DNA from 4 places in the Bacillus sp. JJ1503 genome. Region 3 is predicted to be linked to each of the others. Evidence: riboswitches for the same ligand, from Rfam matches in the RefSeq annotation. Region 3 holds a riboswitch; each other region holds the start of a gene.
What was found. Region 3 has a riboswitch for S-adenosylmethionine ahead of metE (5-methyltetrahydropteroyltriglutamate--homocysteine S-methyltransferase). Riboswitches for the same ligand answer to the same signal wherever they lie in the genome.
Positions count from the first base shown of each region.

Region 1: it holds a riboswitch for S-adenosylmethionine, as region 3 does, so the genes downstream of both, V7149_RS07350 (MetQ/NlpA family ABC transporter substrate-binding protein) here and metE (5-methyltetrahydropteroyltriglutamate--homocysteine S-methyltransferase) in region 3, are expected to answer to the same signal.
Region 2: it holds a riboswitch for S-adenosylmethionine, as region 3 does, so the genes downstream of both, V7149_RS08325 (homoserine dehydrogenase) here and metE (5-methyltetrahydropteroyltriglutamate--homocysteine S-methyltransferase) in region 3, are expected to answer to the same signal.
Region 4: it holds a riboswitch for S-adenosylmethionine, as region 3 does, so the genes downstream of both, V7149_RS12575 (O-acetylhomoserine aminocarboxypropyltransferase/cysteine synthase family protein) here and metE (5-methyltetrahydropteroyltriglutamate--homocysteine S-methyltransferase) in region 3, are expected to answer to the same signal.

Region 1 is NZ_JBALOZ010000079.1:3,215-6,721, reverse strand. Features, by position in the region: gene V7149_RS07355 (trypsin-like peptidase domain-containing protein) at 1-811, opposite strand, end outside; SAM riboswitch class I at 1,193-1,302, shown strand; gene V7149_RS07350 (MetQ/NlpA family ABC transporter substrate-binding protein) at 1,397-2,203, shown strand; gene V7149_RS07345 (methionine ABC transporter ATP-binding protein) at 2,444-3,457, shown strand; gene V7149_RS07340 (methionine ABC transporter permease) at 3,462-3,507, shown strand, end outside.
Region 2 is NZ_JBALOZ010000087.1:26,551-30,057, reverse strand. Features, by position in the region: gene V7149_RS08330 (helix-turn-helix domain-containing protein) at 1-356, shown strand, start outside; gene V7149_RS08325 (homoserine dehydrogenase) at 557-1,762, opposite strand; SAM riboswitch class I at 1,900-2,006, opposite strand; gene V7149_RS08320 (ABC transporter ATP-binding protein) at 2,501-3,493, shown strand; gene V7149_RS08315 (ABC transporter ATP-binding protein) at 3,490-3,507, shown strand, end outside.
Region 3 is NZ_JBALOZ010000113.1:8,788-12,294, reverse strand. Features, by position in the region: gene metE (5-methyltetrahydropteroyltriglutamate--homocysteine S-methyltransferase) at 1-2,184, opposite strand, end outside; cobalamin riboswitch at 2,337-2,526, opposite strand; SAM riboswitch class I at 2,597-2,706, opposite strand; gene V7149_RS09975 (ABC transporter permease) at 3,007-3,507, shown strand, end outside.
Region 4 is NZ_JBALOZ010000148.1:30-3,536, forward strand. Features, by position in the region: gene V7149_RS12575 (O-acetylhomoserine aminocarboxypropyltransferase/cysteine synthase family protein) at 70-1,386, opposite strand; SAM riboswitch class I at 1,496-1,595, opposite strand; gene V7149_RS12580 (hypothetical protein) at 1,687-2,040, opposite strand; gene V7149_RS12585 (MFS transporter) at 2,192-3,460, opposite strand.

The sequences.
Region 1 (3,507 bases), on a different contig from region 3:
CTGCCAGCTCCTCATAGCTGAATTCTCTGCTCTTAGTTGGAATTTGTTTCAGATTTTCTTTAGCAGAGATGCTTGAAGGTGCTGTCAAATCAGGAATAGTTATCTGATCTGAATTCAGTGTGCTGAATTTATATAAAGTTGAGAATTTTTCTATCTCAGGATACAAATGAACCATATCTTCTTTCGGGTTCATATAGCAAATATCACAGCCAAGACGGGACAGGAAATACAAGAATAATAGCTCATGAAGCTTAATATCTCCGATAAAAACCACTTTTGGAGATATGCTTGTACCTTCAAAAAGCTTAGGTAAATAAATTTCTATCCAATTCAAAAATTTAACTGCAAAGTTTTTAATTTGTGTGTCATTGGATTGTGGATGCAATGTTCTATACTTGGACAGAATCTCCACAAAAATAAGTTTTTTTGTCCATTCAAGGCTATCGTTATTTAATTGGCTGCAAAGGGGTGTTTGATGAAGTAAATGAGGATTCATGACAGCAACATTGGTGATTGCATCCCATTCCTCCCAAACCTTTGTAAGTCTGGAAATTTCATTTTTGTTTGAAATACCTTCAAGTCGCTGCAGTCGTAAGTAAGGAACAGCCGGCACACTTGATGAAAAACAGCGGTCTATTTTCAGAATGTTTTCAATGTAATGCTGAACAGTGTCAGGAATTCCGATGTACCTAAGAAAAATAACTTCTTTCGTAACGGCAGAATGATCAATTTTGCTAAGGAACATAAAATCTTCGAGAGGATTTCGTGTTTCTTTCAATTTAAACTTTAAAGGCTTAGTTCTCACTATCATATCCATACTCCCGATTCAAATAGTTATCTAGTGTAATTATAATTTAATTTTGCAAAAGTTCCTAGTTTAAAAGGAAAATATTGGGGTGAAATGAAGTGGAAGTAGGGGAAAGAGATAAAATAAAGTTCTAGGACTGGAACGATGCTTTCCGTAGAAATTATTTGAATGAGTTACTATTAAAAACAAATAATCACTATGGAACCTATTTAATACATTATATGACTGATTTTGTAACAGGGGAAAATAAAAGGACGGACGGCCTTTTACTTCAAAGAATGAAAAAGTGGGCCTAAATTAGTCATTTTTCTAAATCTTGTTGACAATATGATTAAATGAGAGTAAAGTTTGTATCTAAGGAATTTGAAAAATTAAATAGTTTATCTCTTATCAAGAGTAGCTGAGGGACTGGCCCGATGAAGCTCGGCAACCGTCTATGTTTAATAGATTGGTGCTAAATCCTGCAAAACATTCATTGTTTTGAAAGATAAGAGAGGATTTTTATGTATACATAAAGCCTCTCTTTTTTGATGGAGAGGCTTTTTATTTTTTCTTCTTCCAATACAACTACACAGGAGGAACAATAAAGTGAAGAAGTTTGGAATGGTTTTAGCATTACTTGGTATGACATTGTTTATTGCTGCTTGCAGTAAAGAAAGCAGCGGGGCACTGAACGAGAAGAAGCTAGTCATTGGAGCAACGGACGGTCCGCATGCTCAAATATTGGAAGTGGTTAAAGAAGTGGCTGCAGAAGACGGACTTGAGTTGGAAATTAAATCTTTTACTGACTACGTCCTTCCAAATACAGCTTTAGATGAAGGCGACTTAGATGTTAACAGCTATCAGCATAAGCCTTTTCTTGAAAAATTTAATGATGATCATGGAACTACATTAGTACCAGTTGGGAAAACGATTCTTAATCCAATGGGGATTTACTCAGAAAAATATAAAAGCTTTGAAGATCTTCCAGACGGAGCGAAATTTGGTCTGCCAAACGATCCGACAAATGGAGCACGTGCACTTTTCATCTTACAAGAAAATGGCCACATTAAGCTTGAAGAAGGCAAAGAAGAAACAGCCTCTATTCATGATGTGGTGGAAAATCCAAAGAATCTTGAGTTCATTGAACTTGACGCAGCACAAATTCCAAAACAATTAGGCGAAGTCGATGCTGCAGCCATTAATACAAACTTTGCAATCGCTGCGGGTCTTTATCCGAAAGAAGATGCATTTATTTTAGAATCAACTAACTCTCCATATGTGAATTATATTGTTGTCAGAGCGGAAAACGAAAACGATCCTGTCGTTAAAAAATTGGTGAACGCTTATCAGAGTGAAAAAGTTAAAAAATTCATCGAAGAAGAATTCCGCGGATCCATCATCCCTGGTTTTTAATAGAAATTTATGAAAGCAGTCCAAGAAGGCGAGTTTATTGGACAGGTTTTCGGTATTTTGATGAAAGCTGTCCAAGAAAGTGAGTTTCCTGGACAGGATATTGAGATTTCGATAAAAGCTGTCCAATAAAGATAGTTTCCTGGACAGACTTTCGGTAATTTGATAGAAGTTGTCCAAGAAAGTGAGTTTGCTAGACAGGTTTTCGGTCAAGCAAAGATAGCTCAGAAAGGAAAAGCCCCCATGATTATATTAGAACATGTTTCAAAATCCTTTGAGTCGAAAAAAGGGATTGTCAAAGCAGTTAAAGATGTGAATCTTCATGTGAAAAAAGGTGAAATTCATGGGGTGATCGGCTATAGCGGTGCTGGTAAGAGCACATTGATACGCTGTGTAAATTTATTGGAGAAGCCTACGAGCGGAAAAGTATTTATTGGCGGCAAAGAAGCTACTTCTTTGTCGCTCAACCAATTGCGCGATGTCCGAAAAAGAATCGGCATGATTTTCCAAGGTTTCAACCTCCTAAAAACAGCCACCGTATATGATAATATCGCCATCCCCCTAAAATTATTAGGCTACAACAAAACAGAAACAAATGACCGTGTTATCAAATATTTGGATATCGTTGGACTGGCTGATAAGCATCAATCATATCCAAGCCAACTTTCCGGCGGGCAAAAGCAGCGGGTTGCGATTGCCCGTGCACTTGCCCAAGAGCCTGAAATTTTACTAAGTGATGAAGCAACAAGTGCCCTTGATCCTGAGACAACGGATTCAATCCTGGAATTACTTTTAAAAATCAATCAAGAACTAGGGATTACTATTCTGCTGATCACACATGAAATGAATGTTATCCAAAAAATCTGTGACCATGTATCTGTCATGGAAAATGGTGAAGTTGTTGAACAAGGCTCGACAATCAATTTATTTACAAAGCCTCAACAACAGACTACGAAGAAGTTTTTAAATACAATCAGTCAGCGTAAACTGTCACCTTCCTTAATCAGCCAGCTTAATGTAACCGGCAAGGTTTCCCGTCTCACTTTTGTCGGAGAAAGTACGGGACAACCGCTTTTGGCGAGAGTAAGCCAGCAATTTAAAGTTCAGCCGAATATTTTAACTGCGAATATTCTTGAATTGAAAAACGGCATTGTCGGCAATATTGTTGTCCATCTCATTGGTGAACAGCATGATGTGGATGATTCATTGAAGTATTTACAAAATCATGGTGTTGGCATCGAGGAATTGGAGGGATAAGAGTATGTCTGAATTTACTGATAAATGGTTTCCGATTATCTGGAAATCCG
Region 2 (3,507 bases), on a different contig from region 3:
AAGGGGAAGTCATCAGTTATAAAGACCTCGGTGTTCACAGGCTTCTTTTCCAAAATTCAGAGGAGGATCTCATTGATTTCCTCAACGAAGTGCTCGGCCCGCTTATAGCTTATGACCAAGCCCGAAAAGGTGAGTTACTCCCGTCGCTTTTCGCCTATTTTGAACATAACCAAAATGTAAAAGAAGCAGCGGAATCCATCCATGTCCATACGAATACGCTCACCTATCGATTAAAAAGAATCGAAGAAATACTTTCAATAAACCTTTCGGATAGTCACCAATTTCTAAACATTCATTTGGCTGTCGATCTTTATCCATTCTTAAAGGATAAGCTTCATCAAATAAGTGAAAGTTAGTGCGGGGGTAAAGATAAAAATGTTCTTAATTAATCACTTACATTATACAAGAATTTGGGGAGGTGCTCCTTTTTTCATGCCTTGAATTGCTTGGGAGACAAGGGATTGAAATTATGAAATTCATTCATCACTCAAAATTAAAAACCAGGAGCAACAGCTTAAAGTGTCCCTCCTGTTTTTAATTCAAAAATCAACTATTCCTAACTCACAACCACACCCCTAAACGCCACATCCCCAAGAATTTGATAGACATGCACATTTGGCAAATGAATCGCGTATATGGCCTCTTCAGGTGCTCGAACGATTAATACATTTGGATGAATTCTTTCAATTACTTCAATAGGAGTGGGCAGAATCGAGGCATTTACATCACCGCCGATTGCCCAAAAAGAAAGAGTAGGAGCCTCATTTCCTTCTATCTTTTGTTTGGTATATGCCCGAGGTGAGCTTTCTTTATTGATATGTGCCAAGTCCTCGATTATCGCGCTTGCTGTTGGAAGCATTCCCGCCCCTGGACCTTGAAGGCTAATATTCCCAACAATATCCCCGTCAATGGAAACAGCATTTTGGACACCTTCCACATGGTAAAAGGGATGCTGTTCATTCACAAGTACAGGTTTTACGGTGCAGAGAATTCCACTAGAAGTTCGTTCAATCGAGGCGACATGTTTAAAGCGAAACCCTAATGATGAAAAGATTTCAATTTGCTCAGGAGTGATTCCCCGAATTCCCTCTCTGATCGACTCATCCCAGTTCGGTGCCTCCCCAAATGCAATCTCACTTAAGATCACCGCTTTGTAGAAGGCATCATAGCCGTCTACATCATTGGTTGGATCCGCTTCGGCATAGCCTTTTTCCTGTGCTAGCTTCAATGCTGACACAAATGGTAAGTTTTCTTCTCTCATTTTTGTCAAAATAAAATTAGAGGTTCCGTTAAGAATGCCTTGAACTTTTTCGATGTTGTTTACATTTAGCAATTGCTTAAGTGTTTGGATTACAGGAATCCCGCCAGCGACCGTTGCTTCAAAGCCGAGCGAAACACCATTTTCACTTGCTAACTGTTTTAATTGCTCCCCGTGATGGGCAAACATTTCCTTGTTAGCCGTAATAACTTGGCAACCCCGTTTAATTGCCTGCTGCAAATAGGAAAAGCTTGGCTCTTTTCCAACAATGGCATCAATCACTACATCAAGCTGTTCAAGTGTAATGATTTTTTCGAAGTCATCGGTTAAAAGAACATCCTTATCCGGTTTGTTATGTTTATTTATATTTTTCACAAGAATTCCAACGATCTTCACTTTTTTCCCAAATAGGGCTTGGAGCTTCTTCTGATGTGATTGGACAGTCTGATAGACACCCTTCCCAACGGTACCGTATCCTAATAATGCAATATGAATGGCTGACATGTATGCATTCCTCCTGTTAATTTGTAGTCAATTTGCTATGAATAAGGCAAATTGCCATAGATGGAAAAATAAAAAACCCCCTCTGCATATAAAGACAGAAGGGGGAGCAAGAATGAAATAACAAAATCCGTTCCACCTTCTCATCTTCGGAATTGTGATCATTCCTCTGAAATTGGCACCGTGCATACATATGCTGGTTGCCGAGGCTTCGCAGGGTCAGTCCCTCCACCTCTCTTGATAAGAAGATTAGCAATTATGAAATTATTTATTATCATATCGATTTAAAGGGGTTACGTCAATATAAAGGTTGCTTTGGCAATTACGCTCTTGCTGATGTACGGTCAATCCATCCACACTAACGACCGCTATTCCTGCAAAACCAAGCAGAGAAACCAACGAGAGAATCCAGAAAATCGTATTTCGAACTTTAGAATGCCCCTTATATTTTATGAAGTTTTGATATATCAACATAATACATTTTTACTTTTTAGGGGATTTCTACTTTTCAGACAACCACTATGATTAATGATGATATTAAAACAACTCCCCTGCAATTTCACCATCTTCGTACAACTTTTCTGCATGAATGAAAGAAACAAGAGGGTTCCCCTTATTATATCAATCAATTAATATTTATTAATTAAAAACTATTGAAAATTGGGGGATTCTTATGTAAAATTTAAATTATCAAAAAAATGAAATCGCATTTCAAATAATGAAACCGTTAGGAGTGTCATAATGGTTCAAAAAGTTTTAGAAGTAGACGAGCTAAAAGTTGGAATTAAAGATGAAGATAATCGGAAGATAGCCATTGTGAATGGAATAAGCTTCCACCTCCGTAAAGGTGAAACACTTGGAATTGTTGGAGAATCGGGCTGCGGAAAAAGTATGACGTCTCTTTCATTAATGGGTCTTTTACCTCCAGGCGTTGAGAGGCTTGAAGGAAATATTCGCCTCGGCAGCCTAAATTTCAAGGATTTCGCCAAGAAGGATTGGAGGAAAATCCGCGGGAAAAAGATTTCGATGATTTTCCAGGAGCCAATGAGCTCATTGAACCCGGTCCACAGGATTGGGGATCAAATAAATGAAATGGTTTTAAACCACGAAAGCATCTCGAAAAAAGAGGCGAGAGACCGCGCTTTGGAAATGCTTAAACTTGTCGGTATTCCAAGACCGGAACAAGTACTGAATGAATATCCTCACCAGCTTTCTGGAGGGATGCGTCAAAGAGTGATGATTGCAATGGCTCTTTCCTGTAATCCGGAAGTCCTTATAGCAGACGAGCCTACAACGGCTCTCGATGTAACAATCCAGGCGCAAATCTTAGAATTAATGAAGAAATTGCAAGACCAGCTGCATATGTCCATTGTTCTCATCACACATGATCTCGGAGTTGTGGCGGAGATGTGTGACAGAGTGATTGTTATGTATGCGGGAGAGGTTGTAGAAGAGTCGCAAGTTGTTGATCTTTTCGATAAGGCACGCCACCCTTACACGAAAGGGCTTCTAGCCTCATTGCCGGATATTAATGAACAGAAAGAATATCTATCTTCCATTCCTGGAATTGTTCCAGCTCCGGGTAAAATGCCTGCTGGTTGCAGGTTTGCACCAAGATGCTCATTTGCGCATGAAAGATGCAAAGAAGTTCCTCCGTTATTTGAAATGGATAATGGTTCAAAGGTGAAGTGTTGGATTTATGAACATGGTGAATCGGAGGTGACCTCAACATGACAGAACTGGACAAC
Region 3 (3,507 bases):
AATCCAGAAAAGCTTTGGATCAAGGACTTGAAGGGCACGATCAATATTTGCCAGAAGCTCGTCAAGTTCAGGTACACGCGGGCTATGAATATCATATACACCAAGGCCAATCCCTTTATCATACGTATTATTTTCAAATGCATAAATAAGTTCACCGTGACTTCTTGAAGTTTCGATTGAAATCACATCTGCATCGAGGGCATGAATCGCGTCAATAATTTCTTCAAAATCGGAGTAACACATATGGGTATGAATTTGTGTTTCATTTTGTACAGCTGTCGTTGCAAGCTTAAATGCATAGACTGCTGCGCTAAGATAACTCTCCCACTTTTCACGCTTTAATGGCAGCCCTTCACGAATGGCCGGCTCATCAACTTGAATCATACGGATTCCGCTTTTTTCAAGTTCTTCGATTTCTTTTCGAAGCGCAAGCGCAATTTGATTGGCAACGTCGTATCGCGAAATATCGTCACGTACAAACGACCAGTTTAAAATAGTAATTGGACCTGTCAGCATACCTTTTACAGGCTTGTCTGTTAATGATTGGGCATAAAGGGTTTCTTCAACTGTCATTGGCTCTTTAAATGATACGTCTCCGTAAATAAGAGGCGGCTTTACGCAACGCGATCCATATGATTGCACCCAGCCAAATTTTGTGAATACAAATCCATCTAATTTTTCCCCGAAATATTCGACCATATCTGTACGTTCAAACTCTCCATGCACCAGTACGTCAATGCCAAGCTCTTCCTGTATCTCAATCCACTTTTTAATTTCAGCTTGAATAAAATGTTTATAATCTGCATTTGTTAACTCGCCTTTACGCCATTTTAATCGTTGTTTTCTTACTTCCTGTGTCTGCGGAAAGCTTCCAATGGTTGTTGTCGGCAAGAGCGGCAATTGGAAGGTCTTCTCTTGAAGCCTCTGGCGTACTTGAAAAGGAGCTTCACGTTCTGCCTTATAGGCATGTAAGTATTGGATGGATTCTTGAACTGCTTTATTGTTTCGAAAAGAAGATTGATTTAATAAAGCAATAGATTTTGTACTTTTTAGAATGTCATTCTGTATTGCTTCTTTTCCATCATGAATCCCTTTTGAGAGTGTAACGACTTCATACAGCTTTTCATCTGCAAATGATAATGCATCACTTAGAATCTTATCGAGTACATCTTCGCTTTTAACCGTCACAGGTACATGCAATAAGCTTGATGAAGGCTGTGCGATCAAACGATTTTTGGAAACAAACTGTCCAATTTCTTCAAGGAACGAATATTGTTTTTCAAGGTTGGCACGCCAAATATTGCGGCCGTCAATGATTCCAGCAGCAAGCACCTTATCCTTTGGGTACCCATACTTTTTCAAAGCTTCAAGATTTTTCCCTTGGTCATGTACAAAATCAAACCCAATGCCGTGAACAGGGAGGGAGATGATGTCTTCATAAAATTCAACGGCTTCAAAATACGTTTGTAAAATGACTTTTACATGTGGAGCTGCTTCATACAATGCTTGATAAACATTTTTAAATAAGGCCATTAAATCTTTTGAAATAGAAGTGGAAAGGATCGGCTCGTCTATTTGTACCCATTCTACGCCTTCATCCTGAAGTTCTCGTAAAGTTTCAGCATAAAGCGGTACGAATTGATTAACCTTTTCCTTAAATTGACTTGCTTTATAGCCTTTTGCCAAAGAAACAAATGAAATAGGCCCCAAAATGACAGGCTTACCTTCAATATTAAGCTTTTGCTTAGCTTCTTTATAAAATTGGAGAGGACGGTTTTCTACTAGTGCAGGCTCAGCTTCGTCCAGCTCTGGAACAATATAGTGATAGTTAGTGTTAAACCATTTCGTCATTTCAGATGCAACTGCACCTTTCGTTCCACGCGCTATATTAAAATATGTTTCTAGAGATACTTTCCCTCCAGAATAGCCAAAACGCTTTGGCACTAATCCAAACATGACAGCTGTATCAAGGACATGATCATACAAGCTAAAATCTCCAACCGGGATTAAGTCAATTCCTTGATCAATCTGCTTTTGCAGATGCTGAAGGCGAATTTGTTCCATTTGCTTCAAAAACTCGTCTTTTTCTAATTGACCTGCCCAATACAGCTCGAGGCTTTTTTTCCATTCGCGTTTTTCTCCAATTCTTGGATAACCTAAATTCGAGTTTCTTACATGGCTCATCGTTTCCTACACTCCTAATTTTTAATTTTTTCTCAACAAAAAATCTCTCTTTTCAAGTAGAAAAGAGAGATTCATACGCATAGCTAACTAGAGTTGAGACATAATGGTTTTCTCAACACGTATTCTTCACTCCCCTCTATATCCTCGTAGAGTACAAGCATATACAACAGGCAGGTCTCCTGACTTAGGTTCATCGCTTCTTATCCCTTCCCATTTCCAAATGAAATAGTGGTTCCTGATAAGCTGCTCCCCATTACAGTGGCGGGACCGTGTCGGAATTTCACCGGACTTCCCTTTTAAGCTGAGAAAAAAATTAACAGCACCTGATGCATTCGTTTATTAAATTTTTTAAAGGAAAAATAAAAGCCTCTCAAAATAAAAGAGAGGCTTGTACTCCTACTGAAGGAGTCCTCTCTTATTTGCCAAAGCAATATGCTTTGCAGGAATTAGCACCTTTTCAATAAGTAATTGAATGGTTGCCGGGCTTCACAGGGCCAGTCCCTCCACCTCTCTGAATAAGAGTTGTTAATATTTTTAAATGTTTTGAATTTAATAGCCATGTTAGCATGGTAAAGATAAGTTGTCAAAGAATTTTGGAAAAACACTACAAAAGTAGTGTAAGTGAAAAAGGATTAGGGGAGTTAATAAATTTATCATGAGTAAAAGCAGTAGTTAAGCACGATTCTTATGATAATGATAATTACTTTCAATTAGTCGTTGACAATCATTTCCTGCCTGCTATAATAACAATTGTGAGTATTAGTGATAATGATTTTCAGTATCATTAAAACTTACGAAAATGTTTACTTATTGGAGATAGTTATGAAAAAAAGATATCTTATCGTCTCGCTCATTGTACTTTCAATCCTATCCTTATTTGTTGGAGTGAGCCATATTACACCGAAGGATTTGCTAAATCTGCAATCTGATGAAACTCAAATCTTTCTTATCAGCCGATTGCCAAGATTATTAGCGATCCTATTTGCAGGAGCGGGGATGAGTATTGCAGGGTTAATTATGCAGCAACTCAGCCGGAATAAATTTGTTTCCCCTACAACAGCGGGCACACTTGACGCCACTAGACTTGGGATTTTAGTGTCAATGCTGTTGTTTGCGAATGCGTCCCTTCTTGAGAAAATGATTGTAGCCTTTGTATTTGCGCTTGCCGGCACGCTTTTGTTTATGCAATTGCTCGATCGAATTAAATTTAAGGACGCAATCTTTATTCCGCTTGTTGGTTTAATGTTTGGAAACATCTTGTCTTCGATTACGACTTTTTTTGCCTATCGGGCAGATGTTATTCAAAATATGTCTGCATGGCTC
Region 4 (3,507 bases), on a different contig from region 3:
TAAAGAGGGCGTCAACGGTAAAAAATTGGAATTATATATCTTTTTACTTATATTTTATGCCTTAAATAATTATGCTTTTGCAGTTAGCGAGGCAATACCTGTTGCTGCCTCAATTGCTTGCTCTAAATCTTCAATAAGGTCTTCAACATTTTCAATTCCGATAGATAGGCGGACTAGATCCTCAGGAACGCCTGCTGCCTTAAGCCCTTCTGTATCAAGCTGCTGATGCGTTGTACTTGCCGGGTGAATAACTAAGCTTTTCGCATCGCCAACGTTTGCAACATGTGCCCATAGCTCAAGATTATTAATGAAAGCCGCTCCAGCTTCTCTTCCGCCTTCGATTCCAAATACGACTACAGAACCTGCACCCTTCGGCAAATACTTATCCGCTAATGCTTTATCCGGATGATTGTCACTTCCAGGATACAGAACCCAATTAATAGCTGGATGAGCTTCTAAATATTCTACCACTTTCTTCGTATTAGCAATATGCTCCTTCATCCGCACATGAAGTGTTTCAAGTCCAAGTGTAAATTGGAACGCATTTTGCGGGCTTAATGCAGGACCAAGGTCTCTAAGAAGTTGAACTCTAGCTTTAATAATATAGGCAACGGCACCTAATGCCTCACTATACACAAGGTTATTATAGCTTGGGTCTGGCTGAGTGAATCCAGGGAATTTAGGAGAATTCCAATCGAACTTTCCACCGTCTACAATGATTCCTCCAGTTGTTGTTCCATTTCCCAGCAGCCATTTTGTAGCGGAGTGGACGACAATATCCGCTCCAAATTCTATCGGTCTGCATAAATATGGAGTCGCGAATGTATTGTCAATAATAAGTGGAACCCCATTCTCGTGTGCGATTTCCGCTACCTTTTCGATATCTAACACCTTTAAGCTTGGATTTCCAATCGTTTCAGCAAAGACAGCCTTTGTTTTTTCAGTAATCGCTTTTCGGAAGTTTTCAGGATCCTCAGGGTCGACAAATTTTACTTTAATGCCGTATTTAGGCAGTGTCACAGCAAACAGATTATAAGTTCCCCCATAAAGGTTCGAGGCTGAAACAATTTCATCCCCAGCTTCAGCAATGTTCAAAATGGCTAGTGTAATGGCGGCCATTCCGCTAGCCACCGCTAGGGCACCAACTCCCCCTTCTAACAAGGCAACCCTTTCTTCAAAAACTGTAGTAGTTGGGTTGTGAATACGAGTATAAATATACCCAGTTTCCTTCAAGCCAAATAAATTAGCTGCATGTTCTGTGTTTTTAAATTGATAAGCATTGTTTTGGTAAATTGGCACAGCTCTTGCCCCTGTTACAGGATCCGGCTGAAGGCCCCCATGTACACCTAATGTCTCAAATCGATAGTTCTTTTGTTTTTCTGACATTTTTCATCTCTCCCTTTTTCATGTGCAAATGTTTGATTTACTAATTCTTTTACTTATAAAAGAAGAGTTGAAAAAACCCTCTTCATAAGAAGAGGGTTGATATCATCTCTTCTTATCTATCAGAGCAATTACTCTGCTGGAATTGGCACCGTGTAAATACCGGTTGCCGGGCTTCGTAGGGCCAGTCCCTCCACCTCTCTTGATAAGAATATTTAATTGTTATACTTAAGTTATTATAGCGATACTATCATATTGATTTTAGGCAGTCAAGGTATATTTTAGAAATTTCTGATTTAATAATTATTTTTTACATAAAATGAAAAGAGATTCTAACAGCAATATTTTACGGAAGGTTGAATCGACTGATACCTTCTTCCACCTTATTGCCTCTCTTAATTTTTCATTTCCTGTTAAAATGGCATGAATGCTTTCTTTAGATCCTGATATGATGGCATCAAATTGTTGTTTCTGAATATCTGGATAAATGGAAATATGGCCATCCAGAAATTTTAACGGAACCTCTATATCCCCGGCTTTGATACAAATTAATAAGGAGGAATCAGCTAACAATTTCTGTAAATGCGATTTACTCTTAACCTCTTCAATAAATGAAGCAGCCATCTTTTCCATTTCCATCACCTCTAAAACGAACATATTATTTTTTCTTCTGTATCTACATTCAACAAAAGCAACGACATCCCTCTTATTTCTGTTCGACACAATAAAAGCAAAAAAAAGACAATGCCTCGACTATTTTCAGCATTGTCTTTCATTTCCCGAGAAATATATCTTTTATTTGCATGTATTAAACTGCATTAACGGTGGATACCGCTTTTTTTGTCTTATTATGGTTCTTAAATACTAGATAAAAATAAATCGATCCTACTAGATATAACGAAGCTGTAATAGAAAAAACAAGCGCATATCCCCAATAGGACCCATACTTTATCACAATCCCTGTAGATACAGGGCCCATTGTTGCCCACCCTAAATTAAATACCATTTGGTTTACAGAATTCGCTAAACCTTTATAGGAGTCACCTACTTTAGACATCATGAGCGACATTTGGATGGGGTTTCCCGCATTCATCAACGCCTGTCTAAATAAAAATCCGAGTGCGGCTAGTAATAAATTTTCCGTGTATGCTGTGAGAAGGAGAAATGGCAGTGACATGAGTTGAAGAATGACTACAGCCTTCACCTCCCCTACCTTTCGAACAACAATTGGTCCAATGATCATAGCAACCGCTGTTGCAGCCTGACCCATTGAAATAATGAAACCGATTGCTGAGTTGGAAGCAGAAAAACGATCTGCAAAATATAGATTGAGATAGGGAATCACTAATCCAGCACCAATTCCGATGAGAAGCTGTGCAATTGCAAAAAGCCCTATCATTTTAAAGCCATCACTTTTATAAAATTTCTTCTTATATGTTGTTTGCTTCTCTTGAATTTTGGCAGTTGAAGAACTAGTTTCCTTAAATCGTGTAATTGGCAGTACACCTATAAGAAAGAAAATACCCCCAATTATTAGTGTAATTCGAATACTAGTCAATGATGTTGTAAAAAATGAAAATAAATCTGTTAAGATTCCGCCGCTTAAATTTCCAATAACATTAGCTCCTGTCATAACCGCGAAATGCATACTAAATAAATGGACCCGCTGTTCAGACTTAGAGTTCTCAGCAAGCCAAGGGATAAGCGAAACTTGAAGAAATGCAGACGTTATTCCCGTTAAAAAGGCAAACAAAAGCAGAAGTGATTGGATTTCAATGACACCTCGAAATAACAGCACAATGCCAGTTGCAGTTGCTCCAAAGAGCATAGCTTTTTTTCTCCCCATCCGGTCACTCATAATGCCCGCAGGAACAAGAATTAGAGCCGTGGCCAATGCAGTCATGGAGATGACCTGACCGTTCAATCTTTCAGTAAAGCCTAACTCCCGAATGTAAAAATTGTAAATAACCATAAAAATTCCAAAACCAATCTGCGTATAGACATTTGCCCAGATGGCCTGCCTAATATTATGATTATATCCTTTAATCTGGCTTGCCCATTCTCTATAAAATGTCATATAGTTTCTCCTCGAAAAAATATTTCGTATCCCTAAATATAATACAT